Regions from separate parts of the Gordonia alkanivorans genome, predicted to be linked through region 3. Evidence: predicted binding sites of a transcription regulator. Region 3 holds the regulator's gene; each other region holds the start of a gene.
What was found. Region 3 encodes LexA, which represses DNA repair genes until DNA is damaged. Its sites were predicted from a motif close to CGAACANNTGTTCG; they were not measured.
Positions count from the first base shown of each region.

Region 1: C5O27_RS12720 (DUF222 domain-containing protein) is a predicted target of LexA. The motif match lies at 2,101-2,114, and genes of this name have one in related genera.
Region 2: C5O27_RS21600 (alpha-ketoglutarate-dependent dioxygenase AlkB) is a predicted target of LexA. The motif match lies at 3,332-3,345, and genes of this name have one in related genera.

Region 1 covers NZ_CP027114.1:2,807,981-2,812,562, reverse strand. The annotation lists gene C5O27_RS12725 (heavy metal translocating P-type ATPase) at 1-1,930, opposite strand, end outside; gene C5O27_RS12720 (DUF222 domain-containing protein) at 2,139-3,719, shown strand; gene C5O27_RS12715 (DUF5655 domain-containing protein) at 3,784-4,158, shown strand; gene nadC (carboxylating nicotinate-nucleotide diphosphorylase) at 4,169-4,582, opposite strand, start outside.
Region 2 covers NZ_CP027114.1:4,758,113-4,762,694, reverse strand. The annotation lists gene C5O27_RS21615 (adenylate/guanylate cyclase domain-containing protein) at 1-1,435, shown strand, start outside; gene C5O27_RS21610 (oxidoreductase) at 1,559-2,446, shown strand; gene C5O27_RS21605 (hypothetical protein) at 2,525-3,037, opposite strand; gene C5O27_RS21600 (alpha-ketoglutarate-dependent dioxygenase AlkB) at 3,368-3,997, shown strand; gene C5O27_RS21595 (GMC oxidoreductase) at 4,055-4,582, opposite strand, start outside.
Region 3 covers NZ_CP027114.1:3,043,892-3,048,473, reverse strand. The annotation lists gene hrpA (ATP-dependent RNA helicase HrpA) at 1-480, shown strand, start outside; gene nrdR (transcriptional regulator NrdR) at 454-921, opposite strand; gene C5O27_RS13855 (LysM peptidoglycan-binding domain-containing protein) at 1,021-1,557, opposite strand; gene lexA (transcriptional repressor LexA) at 1,795-2,502, shown strand; gene C5O27_RS13845 (putative PEP-binding protein) at 2,480-4,180, opposite strand; gene C5O27_RS13840 (DeoR/GlpR family DNA-binding transcription regulator) at 4,317-4,582, shown strand, end outside.

The sequences.
Region 1 (4,582 bases), 240 kb from region 3:
CGATCGGCGCCAACACACCGGCCGCGAGTGGAACGGAGATCAGGTTGTACCCGGCCGCCCACCACAGGTTCTGCACCATCTTCCGGTAGCTCGCCCGCGACAACTCGATCACCGAGAGCACCGACCGCGGGTCCGAGGACGCCAGGATCACGCCCGCGGAGGCGATGGCGACGTCGGTACCGGCGCCGATGGCGATCCCGACGTCCGCCTGCGCGAGCGCCGGCGCATCATTCACCCCGTCACCGACCATCGCGACCCGCTTACCCTCGCGCTGCAGCTCGGCCACCTTGTCGGCCTTGTCCTCTGGCCGGACACCTGCGTAGACGCGGTCGATCCGCAGCTCGCGAGCCACATCCTCGGCCACCGCTCGCGCGTCTCCGGTGACCATCACCGCTTCGACCCCACGGCGCCGAAGGCCGTCGATCGCTTCGCGCGACTCCGGTCGCACCTCATCGGTCAACGCCAGCGCTCCGACGACCTCACCGTCGGCGACGACGTGCAGGATGATCGCGCCCTCATCGCGCCAGGTGCCCGCGATCGACAGCTCTGCAACACCCTGGCTGTCGAGCAACCTCGGCCCGCCCACCGCAATGTGCACTCCGTCCACTCTCGCCGAGACACCCACCGCCGGTGAGGAGGTGAAGTCCTGCGCCGCCGGCACCTCCAGTCCCCGCCCCCGGGCGGCCTCGACTATTGCGACGGCGAGTGGATGCTCGCTGTCCGCCTCGGCCGACGCGGCCAGCACCAGGACCTCGTCCGCCGTGCGGCCGCCCGCTGGTTCGACGGAACGGACCGTCGGAGCTCCACGGGTCAGCGTCCCGGTCTTGTCGAAGAGGACGGCGTCGACCGACCGCATGGTCTCGAGGGCGAGCCGGTCGGAGATCAGCACTCCCCCTCGCGCCGCGCGCTCCGTCGCGATCGAAACCACCAACGGGATGGCAAGACCGAGAGCGTGCGGGCAGGCGATGACGAGGACAGTGATCACCCGGACCACCGCGGAGTCAGGCATTCCCACCGAGGTCCAGACGACTGCCGTGACAGCTGCCGCGGCGAGGGCAAACCAGAAGAGCCACCCGGCGGCGCGGTCGGCAAGACGTTGGGCACGCGACGTCGACGCCTGCGCTCGGGCGACGAGCCGTTCGATCCCGGCCAGCGCGGTGTCATCACCGATCGCGGTGACCCGGACACGAACCGCGGAATCGGTAGCGACGGTCCCGGCGATCACGCGATCCCCGACCGATCGTCGTACCGGGCGCGACTCACCGGTGATCATCGACTCGTCCACATCCGCCGTACCGTCGACGACGTCACCGTCGGCCGGGATCGATGCACCCGGCCGAACCAGTACTACGTCGCCCACCTCCAGCTCGGAGACGGCGACGGTGACCGTTCCGGCGCCGTCGACCTTCTCCGCCTCATCGGGCAGCAAGGCCGCCAGCGAGTCGATGGCCGATGTCGTCTGGGCCAGCGCACGCATCTCGACCCAATGTCCCAGGAGCATGATCGCGACAAGGAGCGCCAGCTCCCACCAGAAGTTCAGCTCACCGGACAACAACCCCAGACTCGCGCCCCACGACGCCACGAATGCGACAGTGATGGCCAGCCCGATGAGCAGCATCATCCCCGGCCGGCGGGACCGGATCTCCCCGACGGCACCGGCGAGGAACGGCCGGCCGCCCCAGAAGTAGATGACCGTGCCCAGTACCGGCGAGATCCACATGACCCACCCGGGGTGAGGCAGCGAGTATCCGATCAGGTGGGCGAACATCTCGTTGAACGCCACCGTCGGGATGGCCAGTACCACCATGATCCAGAACAGTCGGCGGAACCGGCCGACGTGGTCGGCATGACCGCCGTGTTCGCCACCAGCGTGCTGGTGACCTTCGTGCGTACCCGTGTCGTGCCCGGGATGGATCGCTGTAGCACTCATGCGACCGACTATATACCCCCTACCGGTATATAGTAAGAGCCGATTTTCGTTGCGAGGTTCGACGACACCCGGCCCGCCGAGGGAGACCCGATAGCACACACCTCCGACAAACGTCGGCCACCTACCTGATTTCGACAAGCGTTGCACCGCAGCGTGATTCCGGGTACAGTCGAATGTATATTCGAACACGGCATCGGGGGTGACCGTCTTGACCGAAATCTCGACCACCGACGGCACTCCGTCGGCCCGCCCCTCCGAACTCGTGCAGGAACTGCACCGGATCACCACCGAACTCCAGGCCGTCGATCTGACGCAGTGCTCCGATGCCGAACTCATCGACGTCGCCGCCGGAACCGAACAGGCCATCGCCCGACTCACTTTCGCCGGCGACCGACAGATCATCGAGATCGCCGACCGCGACCTACCCCACCAGACCGGCCACCGCAGCATCACCCAGTTCATGACCCACCGCCTACGCATGGCCGACCCCATGCGCCGCACCAAACAACGCCACGCGACCGCCACCCACCTCAGCCCGACCGGCGAACCACTCGAACCCGAACGCCCCGCTCTGGCAGAGGCATTGGCCGACGGCAAGGTCAGCACCTCCCACGTCCGGGCAGTACTCGACGTCCTCGACCAGATCCCACACGCCGTCGACCACGACGTGAAAGTCGCCGCCGAACGACAGATGGCCGAGATCGCCGTCGACCACACCCCCGCCGACATCACCGCCCTCGGTGCACGACTACTGGCCCACCTCGACCCAGACGGCACACTGACCGACGACACCGACCGCAAACGTCGCCGCAATCTGTCGGTCAACCGGCAACGCGCCGACGGCACCGCCAAGATGACCGCCAACCTCACCCCCGAACTCCTCGCCCGCATCACCATGCTGCTCGCCGTCTGGGCCAAACCCGGCATGAACAACCCCGACGACCCCGACTCCCCCCACGGTTCCATCGAGGACGCCGACCCCGAGGCGGTCGAAGCCGCAGCCGCACGCGACGACCGCACCCCCGCCCAGCTCAACCACGACGCCCTCAACGCACTCCTGAAAGCCGTGTTCGACGACGGACTCCTGGGTAAGAGCCACCGCGGGTTACCCATCCAGCTGATCATCAAAGCCGACGTCAACGACCTACGACGCGAAGCCGGGTTCGCCACCACCGCGACCGGCACCCTGATCCCGATCACCGACCTCGTCAACCTGGCCGCCGACACCCAACCCTGGCTGGCGGTGTTCAAAGACGCCACCGCAATCCCGCTCTACTTCGGACGCGGCAAGAGGTTGGCCACCCGCGAACAGCGCCTCGTGTCCTTCGCCCGACCCGACGGCGAGGTCTGTTCCACCCCCGACTGCGGCGTATCCGCCGCGCACGTGGAAATGCACCACGCGCAACTGGATTGGGGTCTCGGTGGACTCACCGACATCACCGACCTCGCACCGGCGTGCCCGAAACACAATCGGATGGTCAGCAATGAACCCGGCGGCTACACCACCCGCATGGTCCGTGAAGGTCCCGACGAAGGCCGCTGCGCCTGGCGGTTGAACGCCGAACCCGGCGCACCACCCAACCCCGAACGCATCAACCGCCGACCCGACATACCCCGCCGATTCGCCGAACAACTCAAACAGGTACGCAACGAGATCCACGGACCCGAACCGGAGTCCGGCGCTGAAACGCGCCTTCACCTGCGCCAGATCATCGACCTCCGCAACGCCTCCGACGCCGAAGCCACCCTCGCCTCGATACTCCTCGCCGCCGCCTACCCGCACCGGTGAGAATCGCGGTCGTGAAGAAGGTGGTGGACCGTCGTCGAGGATTCCGTGCGATTCTGGAGCCAGAATGACCATGGACACCCCGCACAAGGTCGAGGACTTCTTTGCAGGCTCGCCGGTGGGCCTGTCGATCCACCGTGCGGTCGAGGACGCCATTCATGAACTGGGAGACGACATCACCGTCCGAGTTACGAAGAGCCAAGTCAACTTTCGACGTCGGACCGGTTTCGCCTTCGTGTGGCGTCCCGGCCTGTACCTGCGATCCGAAGTACCAGCGGTGTTGTCGATCGCCCTTCCGCACCGCATCGACTCTGCCCGCTTCAAGGAAGTCGCGCACCCCTCACCGCGCGTGTGGATGCACCACCTGGAGGTGCGTGGGGCCGCGGAGGTGGACGAGGAGGTCCGCCGGTGGCTCAGTGAGGCCTATGACGCCGCGGACTGACGTCGTCAGACTACGGCGCGGGGATGTCCAGCCCGAGGTCGAGCACCGTGACCGAATGGGTGAGTGCACCGACGGCCAGGTAGTCGACGCCCGTGCGGGCGTAGTCCTCGGCAACGTCGAGCGTCAGACCACCGGAGCTCTCCAGCTTGGTCTGCGGCGAGTGGGTGTTGCGTCGCTGCACGGCCATCTGGGTTTCCCACGGCTCGAAGTTGTCGAGCAGTACCAGCTGCGGCTCGAGGGGAAGCACCTCGTCGAGCTGGGCAAGCGAGTCGACCTCGACCTCGACGGGCAGACCCGGCGCCGCCGCGCGGACAGCCTCCAACGCAGCCGCGACCGAACCGGCCGCCACGACGTGGTTGTCCTTGATCAGGCCGGCGTCGCCGAGGCCCATGCGGTGGTTGACTCCCCCACCTGCACGCACCGC
Region 2 (4,582 bases), 1.7 Mb from region 3:
CCCGGCCGTCGTCGGCGCGATCGTCACCGGCATTCTGGTGAATCTGCTGCTCGGCCTGCTCGTCTTCCGTCCCCAGCTGGACTGGTTCGTCAGCTGCCGACCCGCCGACCATGCCCGCCGACGGGCCGTGCAACGCCTGCCCGCCTTCGAGCTCCTCGTCACCGTGGGCGCCTGGTGCAGCGCGGCGTTGTTCTACGTCTTCGTCGCCGACGACTTGAGCGTCGCGACCGTCGCCGGTGTCGCGGTGGCGTTCACGCTGGCCGGTCTGTCGAGCGCGTGTCTGACCTATCTGTTCGTCGAACGCGCCGCCCGCCCGCTGGCGATCGTGGTCCTCGAGGACTTCCCGGCCAACCACGTGATGAACGGCGTCCGCATCCGCCTGCTCGCGGTGTGGGCGGTGAGTTCGGCGGTGCCGATGATCGGCCTGCTGACCGTGAACGCCGGTCGTTTCACCGGGATGCTGCCCGACGTCTACGGCGCGGTCGATTGGACCACCGTCATTCTCACCGTCGTCGGACTCGCCGCCGGCGCACGCGTGATCGTCCTGGTCGGGCAGGCCATCACCGATCCGCTGACCGAGATGCGTCGTGCCGTCCACCGCGTCGACCACGGCGACTTCAACGCCCGCGTCCCCGTCTATGACTCGTCGGAACTCGGTGTGCTGCAACACGGTTTCAACGTGATGGTGCAAGGACTCGCCGAACGTGACCGCATGCGTGAGATCTTCGCCCGGCACGTCGGCGACACCGTCGCCGACCTCGCCCTCTCCGACGGCGTCGGCATGCACGGCACCAACACCGAGGTGGGTGTGCTGTTCGTCGACATCGTCGGCTCCACGCGACTGTCCCAGGACCGGAGTCCCGACGACGTCGCCGAACTCCTCAACGCGTTCTTCAGCATCGTCTTCGACGTCGTCGACCAGCATTCCGGCTTCGTCAACAAGTTCGAGGGCGACGCCGCGCTGGCCGTCTTCGGGGCGCCCGTCGAACTCGACGACCCGGCCGGACACGCGCTCGCCGCCGCCCGCGACCTCGCCGACCGGCTCGCCAAGAGCCTCGACATCCGGTGGGGGATCGGCGTCTCCTTCGGTGAGGTCTTCGCCGGCAACATCGGCGCCGAACGGCGCTACGAGTACACCGTCATCGGCGACCCGGTCAACGAATGCGCCCGACTGTCCGACATGGCCAAGACCGGTCGCGTCCCCGCCCTCGCCAGCGGCGCCGCGATCGACTCCGCCGGCGCCGAGGCCGACGAATGGGAACTCCTCGGCAGCCGCATCATGCGCGGCCGGTCGGCGCCCACCGAGTTCTTCGCCCCGTCCGACCTCGTCGAACGGCTCGGGTCGTCGCGCAACCTGATCGCCGAACTGCTACGCCCGGCTCGACGCATCGTCGGCGCCGGTCCGCTGCGGCTCACGACGTTCTTCGGCGGCTGAGGACCGCGCCACCGAAGTCGGCTGCCCGAGACGAATCGTTGACGCCGTCCGGGGTCGTCAATAGCGTGGGCCGCAGGGGCGCGGCGAGGACGCCGGACCGACACACCATCCCTGGGGGCTGCGATGAACGGTTGGACGTCAGCGAACATTCCGGATCAGACGGGTCGCACCTTCGTGGTGACCGGCGCGAACAGCGGCCTCGGTGCCGAGACGGCGAAAGCGCTCGTCGGTGTCGGCGCCAACGTCATCCTGGCGTGCCGCAACACCGCCAAGGCCGACGCCGTGGCGTCGAAACTGGGACCCAACGCGACCGTTGCCCAACTCGACCTCGCGGATCTCGCGTCGGTTCGCTCGTTCGCGTCGAGTTTCACCGGCGCCGACGTCCTCATCAACAACGCCGGACTGATGGCCGTACCGCTGCGACGCACCGCCGACGGCTTCGAGATGCAGATCGGCACCAACCATCTCGGCCACTTCGCGCTCACCGCGTTGCTGCTGCCGAAGATCACCGACCGCGTCGTCACCGTGTCGTCGGGCGTGCACCAGATCGGGAACATCGCGCTCGACGACCTCAACTGGGAGAAGCGCCGCTATCGCCGCTGGCAGGCCTACGGGGACTCCAAGATGGCCAACCTCATGTTCGGCCTCGAACTCGCCAAGCGGTTGGCGGAGGCCGGGTCGTCGAAGGAGTCGTTCATCGCCCATCCCGGTTATGCCGCAACGGAATTGCAGGGTCGGAGCGAGAACTTCATGGATGTCCTGGCGAAGCTGTCGAACAAGCTGCCCATCGCGCAGTCGGCTGCCGACGGGGCGCTGCCGCAGCTGTACGCCGCGACGATGTCGGGTCTGCCGTCCGGCACCTACTACGGACCGACGAAATTCTTCGGGCTGCACGGCGCGCCCGGACGGAACAAGTACAAGAAGGCGGCCGACGACGCCGACTTCCGTGCGGCGCTCTGGGCGGAGTCGGAGAAGCTGACCGGGGAGAAGTTCGACGTGTCAGGGAGCTGACCGCCTGACGACGAAAGTGCGGGATGAGTGCCGGAAACCGGCATCCATCCCGCACTTCGTGTCTGCGGTTCGCGTTGACTACTGGACCGAGAACGCGATGCTGTTCGACGCGCCGGAGACCAGGTCGGTGACGCGGATGGTGAAGTTGCCGCCGCCCTTGAAGAAGTAGGACTTCACCGCGGTGCAGTCCTGCGTCTTGTACAGCGCGGCTTCCTTGGGCACCTTCGGTCCGGCGAGGCGGACCTCCATGCGGCACTCGTTGCCGTCGACGATGGGGCCGGCGTCGATGATGGAGTTCCAGCGCACGCCGAGTCGCGAGTTCTTGCCGAAGGTTCCCGGAGTGATCTCCCGGGCGCCCTTCGGGTTGTAGACCCAGACGTTGATGGACTTCACGCCGTTGCGTGCGCCCGCGCGGCCGAGCTTGCCGTAGTGGGTGACCTTGTCGCCCGACGACCCGAACGCGGAACTTCCGGAGTCGAGGCTGCCGCTGGCGCTACCGAACAGATCGCCGACCGGATCGGCGGTCGCCGGCGCGATCGGGATCAGCATGGCGGCGGCAGCAAACAGACCGGCGATACCGGTGCGCTTCATCGAGTTCCCCCTTGTAACGATTTATAACGAATTGATTAAAGCATCGACCCGGCGACCGTGCTGTGGGCCACCTCACATCGCGGCCCTTTCGTGGTGAGCCGAATGTGCGCTTCGTCCCTTCCGCGCCGGGCCAGGGGCTTCTTGAGCTGCTTCGACGATGGAGCGGGCATTGCTCGAAAATGTGAGGGACGCCTCGTGCGCGGACGGGGGTCCCGTAGGTCCTTACCCGCTCTCTCGATCCGTTTCCGCTCACGTTCGAAGGGTGGGCGCGAACGGCACGGACATGCCGTCCATCGAACAGGCGTTCGATTCGGGTGTACGGTGGGGTGTATGTCCATCGGCATCCAGGGATCGTTGTTCGCCGAGATGGCCGCGGAGCCGGCGCTGTCGGACCTGTCGACCTCGACGACGCGGCGTCCGCTCACCGACGGCGCGTGGGTGGACCTGTGCCCAGGCTGGATCAGCGGGCCGGACGAACTCTTCGATCGGCTTCGACGCGACGTCCCGTGGCGGGCCGAGCGGCGTCAGATGTACGACCGCGTCGTCGACGTCCCGCGGCTCGTGTCGATCTACCAGAAGGACGACCCGTTTCCGGATGCGTTGATCACCGAGATGCGGTCATCGCTGTCGCGGCATTACCGCGAGGAGTTGCCCGAAGGATTCGCGACCGCCGGGATCAGCCTCTACCGCGACGGCAACGATTCAGTGGCATGGCACGGGGACCGCATCGGGCGGGCGTCGACGCACGACACGATGGTCGCGATCATCTCCCTCGGCGCCCCGCGACCGCTGATGCTGCGGCCGCGGGGCGGCGGGAAGTCGTTGAAGTTCACGCTGTCGACCGGTGACCTGCTGGTCATGGGTGGCAGCTGCCAACGCACCTGGGAACACGCGGTTCCCAAGGTGCGCGGCGTCGGCGCCCGGATCAGCATCCAGCTGCGGCCGCCGGGGGTGTGGTGACTTACTGGGCTTTGTAGAAGTTGTGGACGTCATACGCCCACAACTTCTACGAGAACCTCAGCCGGCGTTGGAGATCGGCGTGATCGGCAATCTCAGCGCGGCGGGTGCGTATTCGGGCACCGTCGGGTGGACCGGCGGCACCGGGGCGATCGGCTGGTACGACGCACCGAGCTCCGGACGGGGGTCGGCCTCACCGGCATTCGGCCACATCGCGAGTGCGCGTTCGGCCTGAGCGGTGATCGTCAGCGACGGGTTCACGCCCAGGTTCGCCGACACCGTCGAACCGTCGACGATGTGCAGGCCGGGGTGGTTGAACACGCGGTGATACGGGTCGACGACGCCGTCCGCGGCGGACCGGCCGATCGAGCAACCGCCCAGGAAGTGGGCGGTCATCGGGATGTTCAGCCAGTCGACGATGGAACCGCCGGCGTCGCCGTCGATCTCGTCGGCCATCTTGCGGACGGCGTCGTGGCCGACCGGGATCCAGGTCGGCGGGGGATCGCCGGCACCCTGCCTACTGCGCAGCATCGGACCGAAACGGCCACGGCGGGAGAACAATTCGAGGGAGTTGTCGGCGGTCTGCAT
Region 3 (4,582 bases):
CTCACCGAGAAGTTGCGTCCACGGATCACCGAGTCGGCACCGGACTACTTCTCTCTCGCCGTCGAATCCCTCGGTTGGGTGGCACCGGTCCGTGCCGCGATCGACCGACATGCCGGTTCACTCGCGGCCGATGACGTCGCCGAACAGCTGGACAATCTCGTCTTCGACGGATTCGTCGCCGCCACCGCACGACGACATCTGGAGAATGTGCCGCGCTACCTCGCGGCCGCCGAGGCCCGCCTGTCGGCGCTCCCCGCATCGGCGGCCCGGGATCAGGCCGGAGTAGCCGTCGTCGACCGGGTGACCGAGCGGTGGGCGCAACGACTGACTCAGGTGCCCGACCACCGGAAGGCGCACGTCAACGACGAGGCCCAGTGGCTCGTCGAGGAGCTGCGGGTGGGATTGTTCGCCGAACGGCTCGGCACCGCGTACCCGGTGTCGGAGAAGCGGGTCCTACGAACTCTTGACCGACTCGGCTGAGGCGGCTCGGAGGTCGTCGATCTCGCGCTGGAAGTCCTCGACGGAGTCGAACGAGCGATAGACCGACGCGAACCGCAGGTAGGCGACCTCGTCGAGGTCGCGCAGCGGCTTGAGGATCGCGAGACCGACCTCGTTGCTGGGGATCTCGGCCGATCCACTGGCACGTACGGTGTCCTCGACCTGCTGGGCGAGCTGCGCCAATGCGTCCTCGGCGACGTGGCGTCCCTGGCATGCGCGCCGGACGCCCCTCATCACCTTCTCGCGACTGAACGGTTCGGTGACGCCGTTGCGTTTGACCACCGCGAGCACCGCGCTCTCCACGGTCGAGAAGCGTCGCCCGCACTCCACGCAGGAGCGGCGGCGCCGGATGGCCTGCCCCTCATCAGCGACACGCGAGTCGATGACCTTGGTGTCGTCGTTCTTGCAGAAGGGGCAGCGCATCGTATCCTCACGCAGGTCACGGGACACTCTGGTGCAGCCGCGCCGCATGCCAGGCCGGTAGTCGGCCGGTCCCTGTGACATCGAGGATACCGCCCGTGCTCAGTGGTACCGGGGGGCGAGCAGCGGCTGACCGACGCGCAGCCCGCTCGACGGGAGGTCGTTCAGCTGGATGATCTCGTCGACGACCGCCTCACGCGGCATCTCGGGGGCGACGCGCGATGCGATGGTGCTCAGCGAGTCGCCCGACCGCACGTGTACGACCTCGGTGCCGACCGAAGAAGGTGTGACCGTCGCGGCGTAGTTCTGACCGACGACCGCGATGACCCACACGGCCAGAGCGAGCCCGACGCCGGCGAGAATTGCCGTCGCCGTGCGCCGACGCCGCCGGATGACGGCCGAGGGCGCGGTATGCGCAACACGCGAGACGGGTACGACCGGTGCACGACCCCGCATACCGACCGGCGAGGCGCACCGGGTGGAGGCGACCCGGCGGACCCGGACCGCCGACTCCGGCACCGGACGCCCGTCGACGGGCCGGCGGCCGTCGCCGCGGCGCATCGGGCGCGGACGCTCCAGGACGTCACCACGGACCGAATCGGTGGAGCGGTCGGGGTCGATGAGAGTGGCGGTGCGCATGATGCCCTCCGTGTTTCCGGTCGAACGCTTGTCCGTGCTCCGGCTGCGTCGTCGGCGTTCGAACTGTTCGATTGTCGATCATCTGTTCGATGAACTGATGTTCGATTTGTAGCACGGCACGCCGACACTTGTCTCGCAACACGTCGAACAAATGTTTGATGCGGTCGGCATTCTCGGCTAGGGTCGTCGTCAGACAAGCGATCTACCAGCACGTTCGGAATCGAGAGGAACCCGATCATGAGCGATGACGGCGGTAAGCGCACCGGAGCGCGGGGCGCCGACGAGCCCGTCGCCCCGGCAGACATGGCGGCGGCCGAGGCCTCGCTGACGCCGCGGCAGCGCGGAGTTCTCGAGGTGATCCGCAGATCCGTGCGCGAGCGCGGTTACCCGCCGAGCATCCGCGAGATCGGTGACGAGGTGGGTCTCACGTCGACCTCCTCCGTCGCCCACCAACTGCGGACGCTCGAACGCAAGGGCCTCCTCAAGCGCGACGCGAATCGTCCGCGAGCGGTCAACATCGCACCGAGTGAGCCGCCGACGCCCACCTCACCGACCGGTGGTGCGCTACCCGAGCCCACCTTCGTGCCGGTGCTCGGCCGGATCGCCGCAGGCGGCCCGATCCTCGCGGAAGAAGCCGTCGAGGACGTCTTCCCGCTCCCCCGCGAGCTCGTCGGCGAGGGTTCGCTGTTCCTGCTGAAGGTCGTCGGCGAGTCGATGATCGACGCCGCGATCTGCGACGGCGACTGGGTGGTCGTGCGCCAGCAGAACGTGGCCGACAACGGCGACATCGTGGCCGCGATGATCGACGGCGAGGCCACGGTCAAGACCTTCAAGCGCCAGAAGGGTCATGTCTGGCTGATGCCGCACAACGAGCTGTTCGACCCGATCCCGGGCGACGAGGCCGTGATCCTCGGCAAGGTCGTCACCGTGATGCGGCGTATCTGACCTCTTCGTTCTCGAGAACCGCGGCGGCAGCCGCGCGCGCCGCAGCCGGATCGGTGGTGGCGAGCGCGGCTGTCGCCGCGTTCTCGCAGGTCGACCGTGAGACGCCGCCGAGGCGGGCACCGACCGCGGCGGCCGCCACCGGAGCACTCGACAGCGAGGTGACACCCAACCCGACGAGCACACAGGCGAGGATCGGGTCCGCCGCGGCCTCGCCGCACACGCCCACCGGTTTCCCCTGGTCCCGTCCGGCCCGCGCGACCGTCGCGATGAGGTGCAGGACCGCCGGCTGCCACGGATCGGTCAGCGATGCGAGATCGGCCGACATCCGGTCGGCGGCCATCGTGTACTGCGTGAGGTCGTTGGTGCCGATCGAGACGAAGTCGACCTCGGCCAGGATCGCCGGCGCGAGGATCGCGGCGGCGGGGACCTCGATCATCACCCCGGCGACCAGTCCGCGTTCCCGTACCTGAGCGGCGAAGGCGGCCGCCTCGGCCGGTGAGGCGATCATCGGCGCCATGACCCAGGGGCTCGTCTCGGAACCCTCCGCGGCGCGCGCGATCGCGTCGAGCTGATGGGCACGGATCTCGGGGTGTGCCAAGGCGATCCGGTCGCCGCGCACACCGAGGGCCGGGTTGGCCTCCTCGGGCTGGTACACGAAGCGCAGCGGCTTGTCCGAGCCGGCGTCGAGGGTACGGATGACGACCTTGCGGCCGCCGAACGCGTCGAGCACCTCGCGATAGATGTCCGCCTGTTCCTCCACCGACGGCTCGTCGGCGCGTTCGAGGAAGGCCAGTTCGGTGCGGAACAGTCCGACGCCCTCCACCGGATGATCGGTGGCCGCACGGGCCGACGATCCGTCGGCGACGTTGGCCAGGATCGCCACCTCCACACCGTCGGCGGTGCGACCCGGGCCCGACCAGCCGGCGACCCGTGCGGCCTGACGCGTGTACTCGTCGACACGGGCCCGCGCGGCGGCGTTGTCGGGTTGCACGACGATCTCGCCTGTCGTGCCGTCCACGAGTATCACCGTGCCCGAGTCGATCCCGGCGAGACCGGGGACCGCGACGACACACGGGATGCCGAGCTGCCGGGCGATGATCGCGGTGTGGCTGGTGGGCCCGCCCAGGCGGGTGACCAGCGCGATGGTGGTGGCGGGATCGAGCCCCGCGGTGTCGGCGGGCGCGAGGTCGTCGGCGAGGAGGACCGAGGGCACGTCCGGCGTGGGCACGCCGGGCTCGGGGAGGCCCAGGAGTTCGGCGAGGACGCGGTCGCGGACGTCGTTGAGATCGGTGACGCGCTCGGCCATGAGCCCACCGAGCTTGGTGAACACGGCGGCGAACTGTTCGGTGGCGGCGACGGCGGCCGACGGCGCCGAGGCGCCCTTGGCGATCAGACCCGAGGCGGCACCGATCCAGCCGCGGTCCTCCGCGAGTCCGGCCGTTGCGGTGAGCACCTCGGCGGCGACGCCGGTGTTCTGCGATGCACGCTCACGTAGGCGCGCGGCGACCGCGGCCGCCGCGGCGGTGAACCGTTCGGCCTCGTCGGCGCGACGGTCCTCGGCGATCTCGACGCCTGCGCCCAGTGCCTCTGCGGAGTGGTCGGGTCGGCGTCCCGGCCAGAGTGCGGGCCCGAGAGCCACACCACCGACAACCGGCGTCCCCGTCAGAATCTGCGTCATGTGACCACGGTTACAAATTCTTCTTGACTTGTCAACACAAACAGGCGTAAACACAATTACTACAACACGCAAAGCCGCATGTTCCCACATTGGACGACCCGATCAGCGCCACGGGAACGATCAGAACGGAGCCGGTGTGTACGCCGAGGAGAGACAGCAGGCCATCGCCGAGGAGGTACGCGTCGCAGGACGCGCCTCGGTCGCCGAGCTCGCCGCGAAGTTCGACGTGACCAGTGAGACGGTCCGCCGCGACCTCGCGGTGCTCGAACGTGCCGGGCACCTGCAGCGAGTCCACGGCGGTGCCGTCCGCCCCGAGGTCCTGCGCGTGATCGGTGAACTCGGCATCGACGAGCGCGAGACGGAACAGACCGAGCAGAAGGCCGCGATCGGCCGTGCCGCGCT